2 regions of the Streptomyces sp. NRRL B-24572 genome follow, and region 2 is predicted to be linked to the other one. Evidence: riboswitches for the same ligand, from Rfam matches in the RefSeq annotation. Region 2 holds a riboswitch; the other holds the start of a gene.

Region 1 (15,150 bases), on a different contig from region 2:
CGCCGCCGCCTCGACGGCCGTCGCCTGCACGCTCGGCTCCGTGGTCGCCCTCCTCTTCTACCTGCACCTGCGCGGCGACATCACGGGCCTGCCCTTCGACGGTGCGGCCGCCGGGCTCCTCGCCGCCGACCAGCCGGTCCCGCTCGCGGCCGCCCTCACCCTGCTCGCCGTCCTGCCGGTCGTCGCCGCCACGGCGGCCGGTCTGGCGCTGCGCCCCCGCAGCGCGCCCGCCGCACCGGAGGGCGCCGAGAGGACGATGCCGTCCGGGCTGCCCTGGGGCGTCGCCCTCGTCTCGGTCGGCCTCGCGATCGAGACGTACGCGGCCCAGGGCGACTCCGGAAGCGGCTTCCCCCTCCCGGGCCGCTTCGACGGCAACCCGGCAGGTGTCCTCGTCGGCTGGGTCCTCACCGCCGTGGGCCTCGCCCTGGCGGGCCCGGGCCTCGCCCACGGCTGCGGCCGGCTCCTCCAGGCCGTCCGGCCGGGCGCCACCCGCCTGCTCGCGGGCCGCGTCCTGATGGACGAGTCCCGCCGCATCGGCCGCCCGCTCGGCGTGGTCAGCGCGGTGATCTCCGGAACCCTCGCGGCGACCGCGCTGTACGACGCGGACGCGGGCTCCGACGCCTTCGGCCCGCTCACCGGCCTCGGCGCGGCCCTCATCCTGGCCTGCACCACCGCCACCCTCCTGACCGCCGCCCTTGAATCCCGGCAGGGCCGCGCCCACACCACCGAGGCCCTCCTCCGCATCGGCGCCCCGCCCACGGTCCTGCGCACGGCGGCCCTGCTGCGCGCGGGCGCGCTGCTCGCCGTCTTCGCACCGCTGACCTGGGCGGTGGCGGAACTGGCGGCGCTGCCGCTGACCGGCTGAGCCGCCGCCACGAGGGGCCGCGCAGACGGCGGTCCCCTGAGCGACCCGCACGAGGGGGCGGCCCGCCGAACAGGCCGGACGAAGCGGTGTCGGACGCCGCGAAGCCGGCCCGATCGGCCGGACTTCCCGAGGGGCCGCCCGTCACGGCGGCCCCTATCGTGGGCCCATGGCGACGCTTCCCCCGGCACACCGCCCGCCCGGACCGCGCGGGCACGGACGCGAGATCCACACCCTCGCCGAGTTCGACGCGGCGCTCGCCCGTCCCGGCTCGCTCGCCGGACAGCGGATCCAGTCGGTCGACCTCACCGGCCGGACCTTCGCCCTGCTCACCGCCGCCACCGCCGAGGCCGTCTTCCTCGGCTGCCCCATGGAGCCGGAGGCCGCCGCCAAGGTCCGCGCCGACGGGGCCCTCGTCTTCCCGCCCGTCCCCGAACTGCCCTTCGACCCGTACCGGGCCAGGCTCTACGTCCCCGAGGAACTCTTCGCGGGGATCGCCGAGACCGGGTACGAGTCGACGCCCGACTTCCTCGCGTACACGTGGTTCGGCCGGACCAGGGCCGACGGCGACATCTTCTCCTCGATGCTCCGCTCCCTCCACGACGACGCCGTCTCCGACGCCCTCGACGAACACCTCGACGGGGCCCGGGTCGTCGGCGTCATGGGCGGGCACGCGATGGGCCGGGGCACCGAGGCGTACGCGGGCGCCGCCCGGCTCGGCAGGTCCCTGGCCCGCGCCGGGCTCACCGTGGCGACCGGCGGCGGACCGGGCGCGATGGAGGCCGCGAACCTCGGCGCGTACCTGGCGCGTTTCGACGACGCCGCCCTGGTGGGGGCGCTCGACCTCCTCTCCGAGGCCCCGTCGTTCACCCCCTCGGTGACGGACTGGGCCCGGGCGGCCTTCGCGGTACGGGCGATGTGGCCGGACGGAGGGGACTCGGTCGGCATCCCCACCTGGTTCTACGGCCACGAGCCGCCGAACCCCTTCGCCGCCCACATCGCCAAGTACTTCGCCAACGCCACCCGGGAGGACGGCCTGCTCGCCCGCTCGACGGCGGGCATCGTCTTCCTGCCGGGCGCGGCGGGCACGGTCCAGGAGATCTTCGACAACGCGACCCCGAACTACTACGGCTCCCGGGGTGCCCCGACCCCGATGGTCCTGGTCAACCGCACCCACTGGACCACCCGCCTCCCGGCCTGGCCCCTCCTGGAGACCCTCGCCACCGGCCGCCCGATGGCGAGCCGGATCGCCCTGGTGGACTCGATCGACGAGGCCCCGGAGGCACTGGAGCGACTGGGGGCATAGCGGGGGCGGGCCCACAACGGCGCGGGGCGCGGGCCCGCAACGGGCGGCGAGGTTACTTCCGCCAGAACAGGTGGTGCGTCACCTTGCCGCCCGGACTCGGCACGACGTCGCAGTGGAAGCGGTCGAACAGCTCCTCCGGCGACTCCCACAGCCGCGACCCCGACCCGAGCTTCACCGGTGAGACCGCGACGTGCAGCGTGTCGACGAGGTCGGCGTCGAGGAACTCCCGGATGGTCGCGGCGCCGCCGCCGAGGCGGACGTCCTTCCCCCGGGCCGCCTCCTTCGCCTGGGCGAGCACCGTCGCCGGGTCCGCGTCGACGAAGTGGAACGTCGTGTCGGAGAGCGTGAACGACGGGCGCGGGTGGTGGGTGAGGACGAACACCGGCGTGCGGAACGGCGGCTCGTCGCCCCACCAGCCGCGCCAGTCCTCGTTCTCCCAGGGCCCGCGCAGGGGCGAGAACTTGTTGCGGCCCATGATCTCGGCGCCGATGTTCCGCGCGTAGTCCCGCGTCAGGTAGTCGTCGAGGCCGCGGCTGCCCCCGGGATCGGTCCGCATCGGCCAGCTCGCCGTGGCACCGGCCCAGGAGAACATCTCCCCGGGGTCGGCGTGGCCGAACGGCCGCTCCAGGCTCTGGCCCTCCCCGGCCCCGTATCCGTCGGACGAGACGTTGAAGTTCTGGACTCTCAGCAGCTGCTGGCCCATGGATCTTCCTCCTGGTGATCGACAGAAAAACGACGAACAACCAGGAGACTCCCCCCGCGCCCGAAACTCATCGCACCTCTACGGGCCGTCTTCCCCCAGCACCACCACGTCCTCCGCCCGGAACTCCACACCCACCCCGGCGCCCTCCTCCGGCGCCTCCCGCAGCGGGATCTCGGCCTCCAGGGCGGGCCCCTCGGCCGGGCGGAGCCGTACGAGGACCTGGCTGCCCCGGAAGGTCCGGGACTCCACCGTCCAGACGGGACGCGACTCCACGAGCCGCACCCCGCCCGGGCGGACGAGGAGCCGCCGCTCCCCCTCCGGGGAGCCGTCGGGGACCGGGATCTTGCCCCACACGGTCTGCGCGACCGTCCCCGTCACCTGCGCCGTCACCACGTTGTCGAAGCCGAGGAACCGCGCCACGAACTCCGACGCGGGCCGCCGCCACACCTCGTCCGGCGCACCCGACTGGGCGATCCGCCCGTCCCGCATGACCACGAGCCGGTCGGCGAGCGCGAAGGCCTCGCCCTGGTCGTGGGTGACGGCGAGGACCGTCGTCCCGAGCCGCCCGAAGAGCTGCCGCAGCTCCACGACGAGCCGCTCCCGCAGCCCCCGGTCGAGCTGGCCCAGCGGCTCGTCGAGCATCAGGAGCCGGGGCCGGGGCGCCAGGGCGCGGGCGAGCGCCACCCGCTGCTGCTCGCCGCCGGAGAGCGCGGCGACGGAGCGCCGCTCGGCACCGGGGAGGCCGACGAGGTCGAGCAGCTCCCGCACCCGCTCCGCCTGCTCGGCCTTCCCGGCGCCCCGCATGCGAAGCCCGAAGGCGACGTTGCCGCCGACGTCCCGCTGCGGGAACAGCTGGTGGTCCTGGAACATCAGGCCGACGCCCCGCCGGTGCACCGGCACCCCGGCCTGGTCGGCGCCGCCGAGCAGCACCCGGCCCCCGTCGAGCGGCTGGAGGCCCGCGACGGCCCGCAGCATCGTGGACTTGCCGCTGCCGCTGGGGCCGAGCACGCACACGATCTTGTGCTCGGCGACCTCCAGGTCCACGGCGTCGAGCACGGCCCGCCGACCGAACCGTACGGTCGCGTCCTCGATCGAAAGCATCAGAACTCCCCGGAGGTCCGGTCGGTGCGGAGCCGTTCGAGCAGCAGCAGGGACACCGCGCACACCACCATCAGAATCGTCGAGAGGGCCATCGCCTGGCCGTAGTTGAGCTCGCCGGGCCGGCCGAGCAGCCGGGCCACCGCCACCGGCAGCGTCGGGCTCTCGGGCCGGGCGATGAAGACGGTCGCCCCGAACTCGCCGAGCGACACCGCGAACGCGAACCCGGCCGCGATGAGCAGCGCCCGCCGCACCAGCGGCAGGTCCACCTCCCGCCAGGCCCGCCACGGCGAGGCGCCGAGCACGGCCGCCGCCTCCCGCAGCCGCTCGTCCACCGCGCGCAGGACCGGCAGCATCGTGCGTACGACGAAGGGGACGCCGACCAGGGCCTGGGCGAGCGGTACGAGGATCCAGCTGGCCCGCAGGTCGAACGGCGGCTCGTCGAGGGTGATGAGGAAGCCGAAGCCGACGGTCACGGCGGAAACCCCGAGCGGCAGCATGAGCAGCGCGTCGAAGCCCCGTACGAGCCGACCGGCCCGCCGCCGGGTGAGCGCCGCCGCCGCGAGCCCGCCGATCAGCACCGCGATGGCGGTGGCGGCCACCGCGTACCGCAGCGAGTTCCCGATCGCCTCCAGGGGCGGGACGAGGAAGGTCCCGGCCTCGTCGAGCGAGCCGAGCGCCCGGTAGTAGCGCAGCCCGTACCCGTCCGGCCCCGCGAAGGACCGCTCCACGAGCACGCCGAGCGGCAGCAGGATCAGCAGCGTCACCGAGACGAGGACACCCGCGAGCAGCGTCCACTGCCCGGCGCCGCGCGGCCGGCGCGCGGTCGACTCCGGGGCCACGAGCCGCAGCGCGGTCTCCCGTCTCCGTACCGTCCAGGAGTGCACGCCGAGGATCGCGCCCACGGCCGCGAACTGCACGAGCGTGAGCACGGCCGCCGTCTGCAGGTCGAGCAGCCGGGCGGTCTGCCGGTAGATCTCGGCCTCGAGGGTGGTGTACGCGTCCCCGCCGAGGATCTGCACGACGCCGAAGGAGGTGAAGGTGAAGAGGAAGACCATCAGGGCGGCCGCCGCCACCGCCGGCACCAGCGCGGGCAGCGTCACCGTCCGCCAGGCCGCCCAGCGGGAGGCGCCGAGGACCCGGGCGGCCTCCTCCTGGCGCGGGTCGAGCTGCGCCCAGAGGCCGCCGACGGTCCGGACGACGACCGCGTAGTTGAAGAAGACGTGCGCGAGGAGGATCGCCCACACGCTGGTGTCGAGCCGCAGCCCCCACAGCTCGTCGGTGAGCCCGTTCCGGCCGACGAGCGCCAGGAACGCCGTGCCGACGAGGACGGTCGGCAGCACGAACGGCACGGTGACGACGGCCCGCAGCACGCTCTTGCCGGGGAAGTCGAAGCGGGCGAAGACGTACGCCCCGGGCAGCGCGACCAGGAGGGTGAGACCGGTGGAGGCGAGCGCCTGCCACACGGTGAAGCCGAGCACGTCGAGGATGTCCGGCCGCGACAGGGTCTCCCCGACCCGGCCGAGGTCCCACGCCCCGGCGGGCCTGAGCCCCCGGTCCACGATGGACACGACGGGCCAGGCGAAGAAGACCCCGAAGAACGCGACGGGCAGGGCCATGAACCCCAGCCGCGTCGCGCTCCCCCGGACGTCTCGCCTTACGACGTCTCGCCTTACTTCAGGACGAGCGACGACCACTGCTGGATCCACGGGTCACGCTTCTCGGCGATCTTCTCGGGCGCCATGGTCTCCGGCTTCTCGACCACCACGCCGTGCTTGGTGAACAGCTCCGGCAGGGCCGCGTCCTTCGCCACCGGGTTGACGAACATCTGGAGCGGCATGTCCTCCTGGAACTTCTTGGAGATCAGGAAGTCGATCAGCGCCTTGCCGCCCTCGGGGTTCTTCGCGCCGTTCAGCAGACCCGCGAACTCGATCTGGCGGAAGCAGGTCCCGGTGGAGACGCCGGTGGGCGCCACCTTCGGCTGCGGCTCGCCGTACAGCACCTCGGCCGGCGGGCTGGAGGCGTACGACACGACCAGCGGCCGGTCGGCCTTGGCCTGCTTGCCGCCGGCCGAGCCGGAGAACTCCTGGTTGTAGGCGAGCTCCCAGCTGTCGACGGTCTTCACACCGTTGGCCTTGAGCTTCTTCCAGTAGTCCTGCCAGCCGTCGTCGCCGTACTCGGCGGCCGTGCCGAGGAGGAAGCCGAGACCCGGGGAGGACAGCTCGGGGTTCTCCACGACGAGGAGGTTCTTGTACGCCGGCTTCACGAGGTCGTCGAAGGTCTGCGGCGGCGCCAGCTTCTTGTCGGCGAAGTACTTCTTGTCGTAGTTGACGCAGATGTCGCCGGAGTCGATCGGGGTGACCCGGTGCTCCTTGTCGAGCTGGTACGCCGCCGGGACCCGGTCCAGGCCCTTCGCCTCGTACGGGACGAAGATCCCGTTGTCGAGGGCGCGGGAGAGCAGCGTGTTGTCGACGCCGAAGAAGACGTCACCCTGCGGGGACCCCTTGGTCAGGATCTCCTTGTTGACGGCCTCACCGGCGTCGCCGCTCTTCAGCACCTTGACCGTGAAACCGGTCTGCTTGGTGAAGTCGGCGAGGACTTCCTTGGAGGCGTTGAACGAGTCGTGGCTCACCAGCGTCACCGTCTTCGGCGCGGGCTGGTCGGTCTTGCCGGCCTCGCCCCGCACGTCGTCGGTGCCGCACGCGGCGAGGCTCGTGACGCCGAGCGCCGCGACGAGCGCGGCGGCGGCGGCCTTCTTGATGCTCACTGGATTCCTCCTGGGTATGACCAGGAAGAGACGCGGCCCTGCCCACGTCCGGCGGACCGGACGCGGGCAGGGCGCAACAGCTTGAGTTACGACCGAACTTCCTACCCAGAATGACCTGGGCGAGGTTCAGAGGGTCTGCGGTCTACGGTTACCGCACTCTCAGCGCTGTGGCGCTCCCCTGTCGGAATATGGAGATGTGTTCGAGCTCAGACTACAAGGTCAGCGCTCGGAGGCCGCGAGCTGTCCACAGGCGCCGTCGATCTCCTGACCGCGGGTGTCCCGGACGGTCACCGGCACGCCGTGGCGGGCGATCGCCTCGACGAAGGCCTTCTCGTCCTCCGGGCGGGAGGCCGTCCACTTCGAGCCGGGCGTCGGGTTCAGCGGGATCAGGTTGACGTGCACCCGCTTGCCCTTGAGCAGCCGGCCGAGCAGGTCGCCGCGCCAGGCCTGGTCGTTGATGTCCCGGATGAGGGCGTACTCGATGGAGATCCGGCGCCCGGACTTCTCCGCGTACTCCCAGGCCGCGTCGAGGACCTCCCGGACCTTCCAGCGCGTGTTGACGGGCACGAGGGTGTCGCGGAGCTCGTCGTCGGGCGCGTGCAGCGAGACGGCGAGACGGCACTTGAAGCCCTCGTCGGCGAAGCGGAGCATCGCGGGCACGAGGCCGACGGTGGAGACGGTGATGCCGCGCTGCGAGAGCCCGAGCCCGTCCGGCTCGGGGTCGGTGAGGCGCCGGATGGCGCCGACGACCCGCTTGTAGTTGGCGAGGGGCTCGCCCATGCCCATGAACACGATGTTGGAGAGCCGCGCCGGTCCCCCGGGCACCTCGCCGTCGCGCAGGGCCCGCATGCCGTCCACGATCTGGTGCACGATCTCGGCGGTCGACAGGTTCCGGTCGAGGCCCGCCTGCCCGGTCGCGCAGAACGGGCAGTTCATCCCGCAGCCGGCCTGCGAGGAGATGCACATGGTCACCCGGTCGGGGTAGCGCATGAGCACCGACTCCACGAGCGTGCCGTCGTGCAGCTTCCACAGGGTCTTACGGGTGGTGTCGTCGTCGCACGAGATGTGCCGCACCACGGACATCAGGTCGGGCAGCAGCTCCCCGGCCAGCTTCTCCCGCGAGGCGGCCGGGATGTCGGTCCACTCGGCGGGGTCGTGCGCGTACCGCGCGAAGTAGTGCGTGGACAGCTGCTTGGCGCGGAACGGCTTCTCGCCGATCGCGGCGACGGCCTCCTTCCGCTCGGCGGGCGAGAGGTCGGCCAGGTGCCGCGGCGGCTTCTTGGCTCCGCGGGGGGCGACGAAAGTGAGTTCTCCGGGCTTGGGCATGGTCTCACCAGTGTCGCAGACGAATTCCGGGAAGGGCGCGCCCCAGGGATCGGCCGATCGCACGATTGGCCGATCGCACGCCCGATGATGTTGAGTGTCCACGCCAATGGATCATGATCAGGTCATCGGAGGAGCCCGGATGAAGGCTGTTGTACGGGGGGCCGCCGTCGCGGCGGTGCTGGCGCTCGCGCTGACGGCGTGCGAGGACGGGAGCACGACGGCGGGAGGCGCGCCGACGAACAGGGCGACGGCGGACTCGCCCGCCCAGGGAGGCCAGGGAGGCGGCGGGTCGTCGGCTCCCACCGACCAGCAGAGCATCACTCCGAACTTCCCCCCGGTGTCGATCAACGCGACCGACATGTACGCCGCGCTCCCGGCCGACGGCAGCTTGGAGACCATGTCCAGCGGCGAAACCATCGTGGTCCAGGACGCCGACGCCCTCAGGGGCTGCGCCGAGCTGACGAGGTCGCCGTGCGCCGCCGGGATCCAGGTGGCCGGGCACAAGGACATGGAGTCGCGCGACCCGGACGGCGCGCGTGTCGAATTCAGCCTCCTCGCCTTCGCCGACGCGGCCGGGGCCGCCACGGAGATGAAGGCTCTCGCGGAGCAGAAGCGGAAGCCCGGCGAGGCGGACGAGCACCCGGTGAAGCCGCTGAAGATGGACACCGGCGCCGAGGAGACCGAGGCGTTCCAGCACGACAACAGCATCGATGTCGTCATGCGCGTCGGCTCCGTCGTGGCCTACGTCATGGCGAGCGACACCTCGCCCGACAACGTGAAGTACGCGGCGAAGCTCCAGATCGCCCGCGTACAGGCGGTCGCGGCAGGGATCGACCCGGACCGCGGCTGACGCGTGGGACGCCGTGCCCTCACGGCATGCGAAGGGCCCCCGGTCCGCACCTGACGTGCGGGCCGGGGGCCCTTCCACAAGCCCGACGAAAGCGCCGGTCAGCCGGTGCCGACGAACAGCGCCATCAGCAGCCACACCACCGGCGCCGTGGGCAGCAGCGAGTCGAGGCGGTCCATGATGCCGCCGTGCCCCGGCAGCAGCGTGCCCATGTCCTTGATGCCCAGGTCGCGCTTGATCATGGACTCGCCGAGGTCGCCGAGCGTCGCGCTCGCCGCCACCGCCAGACCGAGGATCAGGCCCTGCCACCAGACGCCGTCGTCGATCATGAACTGCATGCACAGCGCGCCCGCCGCCATCGCGAACGTCACCGCGCCGACCAGACCCTCCCGGGTCTTGCCGGGGCTGATCCGCGGGGCCAGCTTGTGCTTGCCGAAGCGCCAGCCGATCGCGTACGCCCCGGTGTCGCTGACCACGGTCAGGATCAGGAAGGTCAGCACCCGCTGCGGCCCGTCGTCCGCGGTCAGCAGCAGCGCCACGAACGTCGCCAGGAACGGCACGTAGAACGCGGCGAAGACCCCCGCCGTGACGTCCTTCAGGTAGCCCTCGGGAGGCTCCGTCATCCGCCAGACGAGCACCGCGAGCGCCGTCAGGGCCATCGCCACCCAGGCGCCCTCGGCGCCCCGGACGTAACCGGCGACGACCATCGCCGCGCCGCCGACCGCGAGCGGGACCAGCGGAGCCTTGATCGCCTTGCGCTCCTGGAGGCGGGAGGTGAGCTCCCAGAGGCCGACGACCACGGCGACCGCTATCACCCCGACGAACGCCGGCTTCCAGATGAACAGCGAGGCGATGATGACGGCGCCGAGGCCGACCCCGACGCCTATGGCCGCGCCCAGGTCACGGCCCGCGCTCTTCTTCTGCCGGGGCGCCGACGAGGGCGCGGGCGGCGGAGGCGGGGTGGGGCTGGACATGGGCTCCTGCGGGTGCTCGTGCGGCGTCTCGTCACGGAACAGGGGACCGCTCGGGTGAGCGGCCCCCCGGCCGTGACCGTCCTGGAATCCGCCGGCGGGAACGTCGGGCACGATGGGCATGGGCCGAGTCTGCGCCGCCTGCTGCCGATCGTATGCGGGACCCGCCGGGGCAGGCCCCTGGTCGGGTCCGCCGAGGCCTGAACCGGCCGGCGCCCCCCAGGAAGAGTCGTTCATCAGACCTCGAGCAGCTCGGCTTCCTTGTGCTTGAGCAGCTCGTCCACCTGCGCGACGTACTTCGCGGTGGTGTCGTCGAGCTCCTTCTCGGCGCGGCGGCCCTCGTCCTCGCCGACCTCGCCGTCCTTGACGAACTTGTCGATGGTCTCCTTGGCCTTGCGGCGGACCGAGCGGATCGAGATCTTCGAGTCCTCGGCCTTGCCCTTGGCGACCTTGATGTACTCCCGGCGGCGCTCCTCGGTCAGCTCGGGGAACACCACGCGGATGATGTTGCCGTCGTTGCTGGGGTTGACCCCGAGGTCCGAGTCCCGGATCGCCTGCTCGATGTTGCGCAGGGCGCTCTTGTCGAACGGCGTCACCACGGCCATGCGCGGCTCCGGGACGGAGAAGGACGCCAGCTGGTTGATGGGGGTGATGGCACCGTAGTAGTCGGCCACGATCTTGTTGAACATCGCCGGGTGCGCACGGCCGGTGCGGATCGCGGCGAAGTCCTCCTTGGCGACCACGACGGCCTTCTCCATCTTCTCCTCGGCCTCGAGGAGGGTCTCTTCGATCACCACTTGCTCCTGCGTGTCGTCGCGTTGTGTCCTGCACGGTGTACGACCGGCAGGGCTCTGTCCATCCCCTTGCGGGGCGGTTCCCCGGTTCGGGTCAGGCCCGGGTGCCCTGGTCGCTCACGAGCGTGCCGATCTTCTCACCCTTCACCGCGCGAGCGATATTGCCCTCGGCGAGCAGTTCGAAGACGAGGATCGGGAGGTTGTTGTCCCGGCACAGGGTGATGGCGGTGGCGTCGGCGACCTTGAGGTCGCGGGAGAGCACCTCGCCGTACTCGAGCGCGTCGAACTTGACCGCGTCGGGGTTGCGCTTGGGGTCGGAGTCGTAGACGCCGTCCACGCCGTTCTTGCCCATGAGCAGGGCCTCGGCGTCGATCTCCAGGGCGCGCTGGGCGGCGGTGGTGTCCGTGGAGAAGTACGGCATGCCCATGCCCGCACCGAAGATGACCACGCGGCCCTTCTCCAGGTGGCGCACGGCGCGCAGCGGGATGTACGGCTCGGCGACCTGGCCCATGGTGATGGCGGTCTGGACGCGCGAGTCGATGCCCTCCTTCTCCAGGAAGTCCTGGAGGGCGAGGCAGTTCATCACGGTGCCGAGCATGCCCATGTAGTCGGAGCGGGCCCGGTCCATGCCGCGCTGCTGGAGCTCGGCGCCGCGGAAGAAGTTGCCACCACCGATCACGATCGCGATCTCCGCGCCGTCGCGGACGACGGCCGCGATCTCACGCGCGATGGCGTGCACGACGTCCGGGTCGACACCCAGGCCGGTGCCGCCGGAGAAGGCTTCTCCGGACAGCTTCAGCATGTAGCGGCCGGCCTTCTTGCCGTTGTTGTCGTCGCCCTGTACGGCGGCCTGATTCATGGAGATCTCCTCGTGCACATACGAAGGAGGCCATTGCCTTGGGTCCTCTCGGTATCCCGTGCGGCAATGGCCTCCTCGTCAGATCTGCGGTCGTCCTGCGCGGGCGCGGACGACTGCCTCAGACCCTACCGGGGTCCGGTGTCCGTCGCGTCTGCGTACGGACTCAGATGCCGACCTTGATGCGGGTGAAGCGCTTCAGGGTGACACCGGCCTCGTCCAGGACCTTCTGGACGGACTTCTTGTTGTCGAGGGCGTACGGCTGGCCGAGCAGCGTGGCGTCCTTGAAGAAGCCGTTGACGCGACCCTCGACGATCTTGGCGATCGCGGCCTCGGGCTTGCCCTCGGCGCGGGTGGTCTCCTCGGCGATGCGACGCTCGGACTCGACGACCTCGGCCGGAATGTCTTCCTTGGTGAGGTACTTCGGCGCGAAGGCGGCGATGTGCTGGGCGACACCCTTGGCGACGTCGGCGTCGGCCTTGTCGAACTCGACGAGGACACCGATCTGCGGCGGGAGGTCGGGCATCGTGCGGTGCATGTACGCGTACACGAAGCCGTCGGCGTACTGCGCGAAGCGGTCCAGGACGATCTTCTCGCCGAGGTTGGCGTTGGCCTCGTCGACGAACGCCTGCACGGTCTTGCCGGCCTCGATCTCGGAGGCGAGCAGGGCCTCGAGGTCGGCCGGGGAGGTGGCGGCGACGTGCTCGGCCAGCTGGGCGGCGACGGCCTGGAACTTGTCACCCTTGGCGACGAAGTCCGTCTCGCACTTCAGCTCGACGAGGACGCCGGAGGTGTTGTCGTCGGCGATGAGGGAGACCACGGCGCCGTTCTCGGCAGAGCGGCCCTCGCGCTTGGCGACGCCCTTCTGGCCCTTGATACGGAGCGCCTCGACGGCCTTGTCGACGTTGCCGTCGGCCTCGTCCAGGGCCTTCTTGCAGTCCATCATGCCGGCGCCGGTGAGCTCGCGGAGCTTCTTGACGTCAGCGGCGGTGTAGTTCGCCATGAGTCTGTTTCTCTCTCGAAGTCTGAAAGATCGGGCGGGTCCACGGGTGGACGGCGGGGGCTTCGTGGGCCCCCGCCGTCGTCACCCGAAGGTCCTCAGGGTCCTGAAGGGTCAGGCCTGCTCGGCGTCCGCGGCCGGAGCCTCGGCGGCGGCCTCGGCCGGGGCGGCCTCGGCGGCGGGGGCCTCGACAGCCTCGTCAGCCTTCTTCTCGCCCTCGAGGAGGTCGCGCTCCCACTCGGCGAGGGGCTCGCCGGCGGCCTTCTCGCCCGGCTTCGAGTCGCCGGTCGCGGCGCCGGAGCGGGCGATGAGGCCCTCGGCGACGGCGTCGGCGATCACGCGGGTGAGCAGGGTGACGGAGCGGATCGCGTCGTCGTTGCCCGGGATCTTGTAGTCGACCTCGTCGGGGTCGCAGTTGGTGTCGAGGATCGCGACGACCGGGATGTGGAGCTTGCGCGCCTCACCGACGGCAATGTGCTCCTTCTTGGTGTCGACGATCCAGACGGCGCTCGGCACCTTCTGCATCTCGCGGATACCACCGAGGGTCTTCTCCAGCTTGGCCTTCTCGCGGGAGAGGACCAGGAGCTCCTTCTTGGTGAGACCCGAGGCGGCGACGTCCTCGAAGTCGATCTGCTCGAGCTCCTTGAGGCGCTGCAGACGCTTGTAGACGGTGGAGAAGTTGGTGAGCATGCCACCGAGCCAACGCTGGTTGACGTACGGCATGCCGACACGCGTCGCCTGCTCGGCGATGGCCTCCTGGGCCTGCTTCTTCGTACCGACGAACATGATGGAGCCGCCATGCGCGACGGTCTCCTTGACGAACTCGTAGGCGCGGTCGATGTACGACAGCGACTGGAGCAGGTCGATGATGTAGATGCCGTTGCGCTCGGTGAAGATGAAGCGCTTCATCTTCGGGTTCCAGCGACGGGTCTGGTGACCGAAGTGGACGCCGCTCTCCAGCAGCTCCCGCATCGTGACGACGGCCATGGCCGTATCTCCTTGGGTTTCTCGGTTGTGTTCCTGACGCCCCGGCGCGCCGTGCCACGAAGGACCGAAAGGCGCTGCCACCCGCCGCGAGGACTGGTGGCGGGGCGTGCGAAGTCGACCCGGTGACCCGAGTCGCCATAGGAAGTGTACGGGACCCCGGGAGCACTGGGTGACGGCGCTGTCCACAACCGGCGAGTAGTCCACAGATACCGCCGGTTACCGGAACGAACCGAACACTCGGGAAACCCTTCCCTCATGCATCTGCTCACCCTGCTCGCGACCCTGACCCTCCTCTGGCCGGTGGGCCCTCCCCCTCCGGAGATCCTCCGCGGCTGGCAGCCCCCGCCCGGCCCGTACGCCGCGGGTCACCGCGGCGTGGACCTCGCCGCGCCGCCGGGCACCCCGGTGCTCGCCCCGGCGGCGGGCACGGTCACGTTCGCGGGCCCGGTGGGCGGCCGCGGCGCCGTCACCCTCACCCTCCCGGGCACGGGCGTTCCCCCGCTCCGCACGACCTTCACCCCTGTGACCCCGCTGGTCCCCCGGGGCGCCCGGGTCGCACCGGGCACCCCGATCGCCGAAGTCACGGAGGGCCCCCACTGCCCGCGGTCCTGCCTCCACTGGGGCCTCCTGAGGGGCGAGACCTATCTGAACCCGCTCCTGCTGACGAGAAGGCCGCCGTCCCGGCTGCTCCCGCTCACCGACGGCTGGGCCGAGCTCACCGACGGCTAGGGCCTGTCCGGCGGATCAGGTCCTAGACCGGGGGGCCGGCCACTCCGTGGAGGGCCATGGTGACCGCTGCTTCGGCGATGGCCGTGGGGTCCTCGGCCGCGCCGAGCTCGATGCGACGGACGGCGGCGTCGACGACGCCCTGGAGGAGCATGGCGCCCAGGCGGGGCTCGGGCTGGCCCAGGGCGGCGAGGGCTTCGACGATCATGGCGACGAGGCCGCCGTGGGCCGCTCGGATCTTCTCGCGGGCGCCGTCGTCGAGCTCGCTCGCCGAGATGGCGACGACGGCCCGGTGGCGCCGGTCCCCGACGAGGTCCAGCTGCGTGCGGACGTACGCCTCGACCTTGCCGTGGGGCGTCTCGGCGCCGGCCATGGCGGCCTCGACCTCGGCGGCCCAGACGGGGAAGTCGACGGCGCACAGTTCTTCGACGACGGCGGCGCGGGACCGGAAGTACTCGTAGACCGACGAGCGGGCGAGGCCCGTGCGCTCGGCGAGGGCGGGGAAGGTCAGTGCCTCCGTACCGCCCTCGGACAGCAGGGAACGCGCGGCGTCCAGGAGGGCGCCGCGCTGCATGGTCCGGTGCTCGGCCACCGAGGCCGCTCGAATCCTGGGCACGGCTCCACTGTACGACCGGCCCGCAAGCCTCAGCGGCCGACGTCGGCCAGCTTGGCGCGGAGCTGGAGGACGGACTTGGTGTGGATCTGGCTGACGCGGCTCTCGGTGACCCCGAGGACGTGGCCGATCTCGGCGAGGGTCAGGCCCTCGTAGTAGTAGAGCGTGACGACGGTCTTCTCGCGCTCGGGGAGCGTGTTGATGGCGCGGGCGAGCAGCCGGCGCAGCTCGCGGTCCTCGGCGACCTCGACGGGGTTGTCGGCGGCGGTGTCCTCGAGGGTGTCCATGAGGGAG
Region 2 (6,825 bases):
GGACGAACTGGAGGCGGAGCGCGCCGCGAACAAGGGCGCGTACCTCCAGTTCCTGCGCGAGCGGAACATGTCGGTGGGGCTGTACGCGCTCGACGCGGGGGAGCTCGATCCGCAGCGGCCGCACGGCCAGGACGAGGTGTACTTCGTGGTCAGCGGCCGGGCGGCGATCACGGTCGGGACGGAGACGACCCAGGTGGCGCGCGGCAGCGTGGTCTACGTGCCGGCCGGGGTGGAGCACCGGTTCCACCACATCAGCGAGGACCTGCGGGTCATGGTGGTCTTCTCGCCGCCGGAGGGCTGAGCCGGAGGGCTGAGCCGGACCTCGGAGGGCCGAATCCGAACCGGACCCGGAGCGCTGGGCCGGACCCGGCGGGCTGAGGGTCGCCGAGCCCGGGCCCCTAAGGGTCGGATCAGGGGAGAGCGGGGGCCGCGGGGCCCCCGCGGGCTTCCTCCCGCCCCTAGCCTTGAGGGTGTTCGGCGCAGAGCGCGCGGAGCGGTTCTTCGGGAGCGAGGTAGGGACGATGGCCGTACGGGAGATTCTCGCGGGGATGCCCTGGTGGGTGAAGTGGGTCGCCATACCCCTCCTCGCCCTGTTCGTCTTCGGCGGGCTGATCACCAGCGTCCTGACCTTCGTGGTCAGTCTGCTCTTCAAGGTGCTGCTCTTCGCGGCCCTCGTCGCCGGACTGATCTACGTCGTGCGGAAGTTCAGCTCCTCCGCCAGGTCGCGCCAGGATTGGTAGCACAAGCTACTGATCGGTATGAGGCCGATGGCGGGCATTAGCCCGGGCGGGGGAACGCGCTGGTCGAATCAGGGTATGGGCCCCGGGGCTGCCACTAGAGTGGAATCTCTCCGCCGTGTTGGGGACTACGGGCGTAGACGTCCGTACTGACCAGCGGTTTCCCAGGCCCGGCGGGCGCGCGGGGGCGGCCCCCGCGGGCGGGTGCGCTGCATCCGTCGTCACGCCTGGGGGTGACCTTTGGCCATGGCTACGCAGACGGCTGCGCCTACCCTGATCGGCTCGGTGCAGCGGGCGCTGAGACTCCTGGAGGCCGTGGCCTCCCATTCGGAGGGCGCCCCCGCCAAGCAGCTCGCCCGTGAGACGGGCCTTCCGCTGCCCACCACGTACCACCTGCTCCGCACCCTGACGCACGAGGGCTATCTGCTCCGCGACAAGGGTGTGTTCGTCCTGGGCGACGCCGCCGTCCGACTGGCCGGCGGCGGAGATGTGCAGAATCGTCGCATCAAGATCGAAGACTCCCTCGCCACATGGCGGGACGAGATCGGCGTACCCATCTACTTCGCCGTCTACCGCGAGGGCGAGGTCGAACTCGTCGCCGTCGCCGACACCCCTTCCAACCCCGCAGTCGAGGAATGGGCCGACTTCCGCGAGACGGCGCACGCCCACGCGATCGGGCAGTGCCTGCTGAGTCAACTCGATCCGGAATCTCGTCAAGACCACCTCGACCGCCATCCGGTGGAAGCCATCACTCCGTACACGGTGCGTAACCGCCGTGCCCTTTCGGAGCGTTTGGGTGGTTTGGAGCGAATGGAACCCCTGGTGGAGCGTCAGGAATATGCGCTCGGCACGGTCTGTGCCGCCATCCCCATCACCGTGGGCTCCGCGGCGGGCACGATGGCTATTTCTCTCCCCCTTCACCAGGAAGAACGGTTGCTCCCGGCAGTCGAGCGGCTACGCACGGAGATCGGGAGGCTCTTCGGTTCACTCGCGTTCTCTATCAGTATCTGAAAAATCACTCCTTGTGATCTGCTAACGCGTACAGCACGATTGCGTCAAGAGGGCCACGGGGGATCATTCCTGGCCGTTTCGGTCACAGCTTTCAGCAGCTGTGTTCACACAACTGCTTCATCTACTGCGGGGTACACGATGCGAGAGTCGGTTCAGGCCGAGGTCCTGATGAGCTTCCTCGTCTCCGAGGAGCTCTCCTTCAAGATCCCGGTCGAACTCCGTTATGAGACCCGGGATCCCTACGCGGTGCGGATGACCTTCCACCTCCCCGGAGACGCGCCTGTGACCTGGGCGTTCGGAAGGGAACTGCTGCTCGACGGGATCAACCGGCCGAGTGGGGACGGGGATGTGCACATCGCCCCCACGGAGCCGGAGAGGCTCTCGGACGTCTCCATCCGGCTCCAGGTGGGCGGCGACCGCGCGCTGTTCCGGGCCAGCGCGCCGCCGCTGGTCGCCTTCCTCGACCGAACGGACAAGCTGGTTCCGCTCGGTCAGGAACGGACACTCGGTGACTTCGAGGACCACCTGGAGGCCGCACTGGGCCGGATCCTGGCCGAGGAGAACGCCGGCCCCGCCTGAACCGCCCGTTCGCGCCGGACCCTCCCCGAGCCGGGCCGGCCCGAGCCCTCGCACGTACGCCTCACTTGGCGCGCCGCCGCCGCCCTCCCCGTACCGCCGCCGGCTTCCCACCCCCGGACGCCGGCCGGTCGGCGGAGACGACCAGGGCCGCGAGTCCCGTGGTGAGCGGAACGGACGCCACCAGACCGATCGACCCGACCAGGGTCCGGACGATCTCCTCGGCGACCAGCTCGCTGTTGGCCACCGTCCCCATGCTGCTCTGCGCGATGGAGAAGAGCAGCAGCAGCGGCAGGGCGGCACCCGCGTAGGCGAGCACCAGCGTGTTCACGACCGAGGCGATGTGGTCGCGGCCGATCCGGATCCCTGCCCGGTACAGGCCGCGCGGCCCCATGCCCGGATCGGCCTGGTGCAGCTCCCAGACGGCCGACGTCTGGGTCACCGTCACGTCGTCGAGCACACCGAGCGAACCGATGATGATCCCGGCGAGCAGCAGACCGGACATGTCGATCTCCGGATACAGACCGTGGATCAGACCGGTGTAGTCGTCGGTGTTGCCGCTGAGCGAGGTCCAGCCGATGAAGAGCGAGCCCAGCAGACCGATCAGGAGCAGGGAGATCAGTGTGCCGAGCACGGCGACCGAGGTGCGGGCCGAGAGGCCGTGACACATGTAGAGCGCGATCAGCATGATCGCGCTCGACCCGACCACCGCCACGACCAGCGGGTTCGATCCCTCCAGGATCGCCGGAAGGATGAAGTACGTCAGCACGAGGAAGCTCACGGCGAGCGCGATGAGCGCCATGACGCCCCGCATCCGGCCGACCAGCACGACCGCGAGGGCGAAGATGCCGGCGAGCACCGCCAGCGGCACCTTGCGGTTCACATCGGTCACCGAGTACTGCAGGTCGTGCGGGGCGTCGGGGGCGTACGCCACCACCACGCCCTGCCCCTCGTGCAGTTGACGAGGCGCGTCCGGCTGCACGATCTCGACGAACCTGCGTCCCGCGTCCGGGCCGGTGGTGACCTCGATCGTCGCCTTCTCGCACTGCCCCTGCTGGGCGTTGACCGCCTCGCGGCCCTCCGGAGTGGAGGTGTCGCCGGTCGGCGGGACCTGGGCGGCGTTCACGTCCTTGCAGTCGACGTGCTCGACGGAGACGACCTTGCCCTGCTGGGTCTGCCGGTCGAAGCCGACGCCGGTCCGCTCGTGCGCCGGGGTGCCGCCGGGCCACAGGACCGCGAGCCCGACCACGACGGCGGTGGCGAAGGGGATCAGGATTGCGGCGATGACCTTGCGCAGATGCCGCGAGACCGGGACGGCGGGGCCGTGGCTGTGGGAATGGGAGTGCCCGTGGTCATGGGGTTCGGGGGGCTGCTGGGGGGAAGTCACCGACCGATCATCGCAAGAACGGCGGGGGGCCCACTGTTCAGCACGCCAGGGATGACGCTAGCGTGGTGGCACCTTTGCACACGCGGGAGCTCGGAGCACCGGGCTGAGAGGGCGCTGATCACCGTACGCACGTACGGGAGGAGGCTGCGCCGACCGCCGAACCTGTTACCGGGTAATGCCGGCGTAGGGAGATCGGTCTCATGACCATTCAGGATGCACGCACGCCTGCCTCCGACCAGAACCAGACCGAGTCGCAGGAGCGCACGCCGGGCTGGCACAAGGGGTACGTCCAGGGCTCGCGCCCCGACCTCCGGGTGCCCGTCCGCCAGGTGCACCTCACCAACGGCAAGGACGTCACGCTGTACGACACGTCCGGCCCGTACACCGACCCCGCCATCGACACCGACGTCCGGCGGGGCCTTCCGCCGCTGCGCGAGAACTGGATCATCGCGCGCGGCGACACCGAGGAGTACGCGGGCCGCCCGGTCCGCCCCGAGGACGACGGCATCAAGCACACCTCCCCGCGCGGCGGTGGGCTGAAGAACCTCGACGCCGTCTTCCCCGGCCGCCCCCGCCTGCCGCGCCGGGGTCGCGACGGCCAGGCCGTGACCCAGCTCGCGTACGCCCGCCGGGGGGAGATCACCCCGGAGATGGAGTACGTCGCGATCCGCGAGAACGTCTCCCCCGAGGTCGTACGGGAGGAGATCGCCGCGGGCCGCGCGGTGCTGCCGGCGAACGTGAACCACCCGGAGATCGAGCCGATGATCATCGGCAAGCGGTTCCTGGTGAAGGTCAACGCCAACATCGGCAACTCCGCCGTCACCTCCTCCATCGAGGAGGAGGTGGAGAAGATGACCTGGGCGACCAAGTGGGGCGCCGACACGGTCATGGACCTCTCCACCGGCCGCAACATCCACACCACCCGCGAGTGGGTGCTGCGCAACTCCCCCGTGCCGATCGGCACCGTGCCGCTCTACCAGGCCCTGGAGAAGGTCGACGGCAAGGCCGAGGAGCTGACCTGGGAGATCTACAAGGACACGGTCATCGAGCAGGCCGAGCAGGGCGTCGACTACATGACGGTCCACGCCGGCGTGCTCCTGCCGTACGTGCCGCTCACCGCGCGCCGCAAGACCGGCATCGTCTCGCGCGGCGGCTCGATCATGGCCGCCTGGTGTCTGGCGCACCACAAGGAGAACTTCCTCTACACGAACTTCGAGGAGCTCTGCGAGATCCTCGCGGCGTACGACGTCACGTACTCGCTCGGCGACGGCCTGCGCCCCGGCTCGATCGCGGACGCCAATGACGAGGCGCAGTTCGCGGAGCTGCGCACGCTCGGCGAGCTGAACACGATCGCCAAGCGCCACGACGTACAGACGATGATCGAGGGCCCCGGGCACGTCCCGATGCACAAGATCAAGGAGAACATCGACCTCCAGCAGGAGATCTGCGAGGAGGCGCCGTTCTACACGCTCGGCCCGCTGACCACGGACGTCGCCCCGGCGTACGACCACATCACCTCGGGCATCGGCGCGGCGATGATCGCCTGGTGGGGCACGGCGATGCTCTGCTACGTCACGCCCAAGGAGCACCTGGGCCTGCCGAACAAGGACGACGTGAAGACGGGCGTCATCACGTACAAGATCGCGGCGCACGCGGCGGACCTCGCCAAGGGGCACCCGGGCGCGCAGGAGTGGGACGACGCGCTGTCGGACGCGCGGTTCGAGTTCCGCTGGGAGGACCAGTTCAACCTGGCCCTCGACCCGGACACCGCACGCGAGTTCCACGACGAGACGCTGCCGGCGGAGCCCGCGAAGACCGCGCACTTCTGCTCGATGTGCGGTCCGAAGTTCTGCTCGATGAAGATCTCCCAGGACATCCGGCGTGAGCACGGCGGTACGCAGCAGGAGATCGAGGCCGGCATGGCGGAGAAGTCGAAGGAGTTCGCGGCGAGCGGCAACCGGGTCTACCTGCCGCTGGCCGAGTAGGTCCCGGTCCCGTCGCCCGCTCCTCAGGGCCTCGCCGCGTCCGGTGGTCCGGTCGCGGCGAGGGCGTCGCGGAGGAAGGGGAGGATGCCGCGCTCCAGGAGGGCGCGGCGCCAGGCCTCCCGGGCGAGGGTGAGTTCGTCGTCGGCCGTGGCGGTGCCGTCCGCCGCGGCCGGTCTGTTGCGCAGGGCGGTCACGAGGAGGCCGGCGCCCGCGCTGAGCAGGCCGGCGGCGGCGAGGGCGGCGAAGACGAGGCCGGCCGTCAGCAGGGTCTCGCCGAACACCACCGTGGGGGCGAGGGCGTGCAGGACCGCCCCGACCAGAAGGAGTATCGCGGCGGCCGTGCCCGCGAGGACGGGCACCATCACGTTGACGATGGCGACGACGCCGACGCCCGTGCCGGGGTTCGCTCCGGGGTCCGGTCCGGGCGTACGGGTCCGGGCGGCCACGCGGTTCTGCTCGCGGACCTTCACGAAGTGGTCGTACTCGCTCGCCGCGGCGGTGGTGATCAGCGCTGTCGCGTTCAGCGTCATGGCGCGCAGCTGCGCGACCGTCAGCCGGGTTCCGACTCCGGCGAGTTCCGGACGTGCGTGGGCGGTGCTCAGTGCGTCGTCGAGGATCCGCTCGTATTCGGCGCGGTCCTCGGTCAGCAGGTGCGGAGCCACGTTCATGTGCATCCCCCGATGCTCCGTAGGCCCGGATCAGCCGTGGGAAACGGTCGGTTGGGCGGAAACGGAGGAGAGCCTGCTACGGATGACCCGATGGTATTGCGGTGACACCACGGCCTGACAGGGTGTTTCCGGAAATCGACTTCCCCGGATGCGCAGGGTTATGCGTCAGCCGTTCAGGGGGAGTTGGACGACCAGTAGCTTTCCGGCCATGGTCACGCCGCCGTCCATGGCGATCGCGAGACCGTCGGCGTACACGTGCGGTCCGTCGACGACCGGGCCTCCGCCGTCCTCGCCGTCCTCCGTGCCGACCTGGCCGAGGAGGTACGGGATGGGGCTGTGGCCGTGCACGATCCGGCGGCCGCCGTAGGTGGAGAGCAGCTCCTGGACGGCCTGCGGTCCGCCGTCGTCGCGGAACGCGAAGCGCTTGGTGAACTTCCGGAAGAGGTCCCAGACCTCGTCGG

Evidence for each region. A riboswitch is a leader RNA that binds a small molecule or an ion and turns the genes downstream of it on or off. The one in region 2 is predicted to bind thiamine pyrophosphate.
Region 1: another riboswitch for thiamine pyrophosphate. It lies ahead of CCN56_RS05770 (thiamine ABC transporter substrate binding subunit); the one in region 2 lies ahead of thiC (phosphomethylpyrimidine synthase ThiC).

What each region holds. Positions count from the first base shown of each region.
Region 1 is NZ_MWIG01000089.1:5,984-21,133, forward strand. It holds gene CCN56_RS05745 (hypothetical protein) at 1-865, shown strand, start outside; gene CCN56_RS05750 (LOG family protein) at 1,032-2,168, shown strand; gene CCN56_RS05755 (dihydrofolate reductase family protein) at 2,221-2,871, opposite strand; gene CCN56_RS05760 (ABC transporter ATP-binding protein) at 2,950-3,972, opposite strand; gene CCN56_RS05765 (iron ABC transporter permease) at 3,972-5,588, opposite strand; gene CCN56_RS05770 (thiamine ABC transporter substrate binding subunit) at 5,642-6,736, opposite strand; TPP riboswitch at 6,817-6,926, opposite strand; gene rlmN (23S rRNA (adenine(2503)-C(2))-methyltransferase RlmN) at 6,956-8,062, opposite strand; gene CCN56_RS05780 (hypothetical protein) at 8,202-8,912, shown strand; gene CCN56_RS05785 (phosphatidate cytidylyltransferase) at 9,011-10,117, opposite strand; gene frr (ribosome recycling factor) at 10,117-10,674, opposite strand; gene pyrH (UMP kinase) at 10,769-11,533, opposite strand; gene tsf (translation elongation factor Ts) at 11,697-12,533, opposite strand; gene rpsB (30S ribosomal protein S2) at 12,645-13,517, opposite strand; gene CCN56_RS05810 (M23 family metallopeptidase) at 13,773-14,246, shown strand; gene CCN56_RS05815 (TetR/AcrR family transcriptional regulator) at 14,269-14,835, opposite strand; partial or broken gene whiG (RNA polymerase sigma factor WhiG) at 14,889-15,150, opposite strand, start outside.
Region 2 is NZ_MWIG01000069.1:499-7,323, reverse strand. It holds gene CCN56_RS04495 (cupin domain-containing protein) at 1-301, shown strand, start outside; gene CCN56_RS04490 (DUF5326 family protein) at 522-740, shown strand; gene CCN56_RS04485 (IclR family transcriptional regulator) at 984-1,748, shown strand; gene CCN56_RS04480 (SsgA family sporulation/cell division regulator) at 1,887-2,327, shown strand; gene CCN56_RS04475 (YibE/F family protein) at 2,389-3,711, opposite strand; TPP riboswitch at 3,784-3,918, shown strand; gene thiC (phosphomethylpyrimidine synthase ThiC) at 3,912-5,696, shown strand; gene CCN56_RS04465 (hypothetical protein) at 5,720-6,370, opposite strand; partial or broken gene CCN56_RS04460 (metallophosphoesterase) at 6,530-6,825, opposite strand, start outside.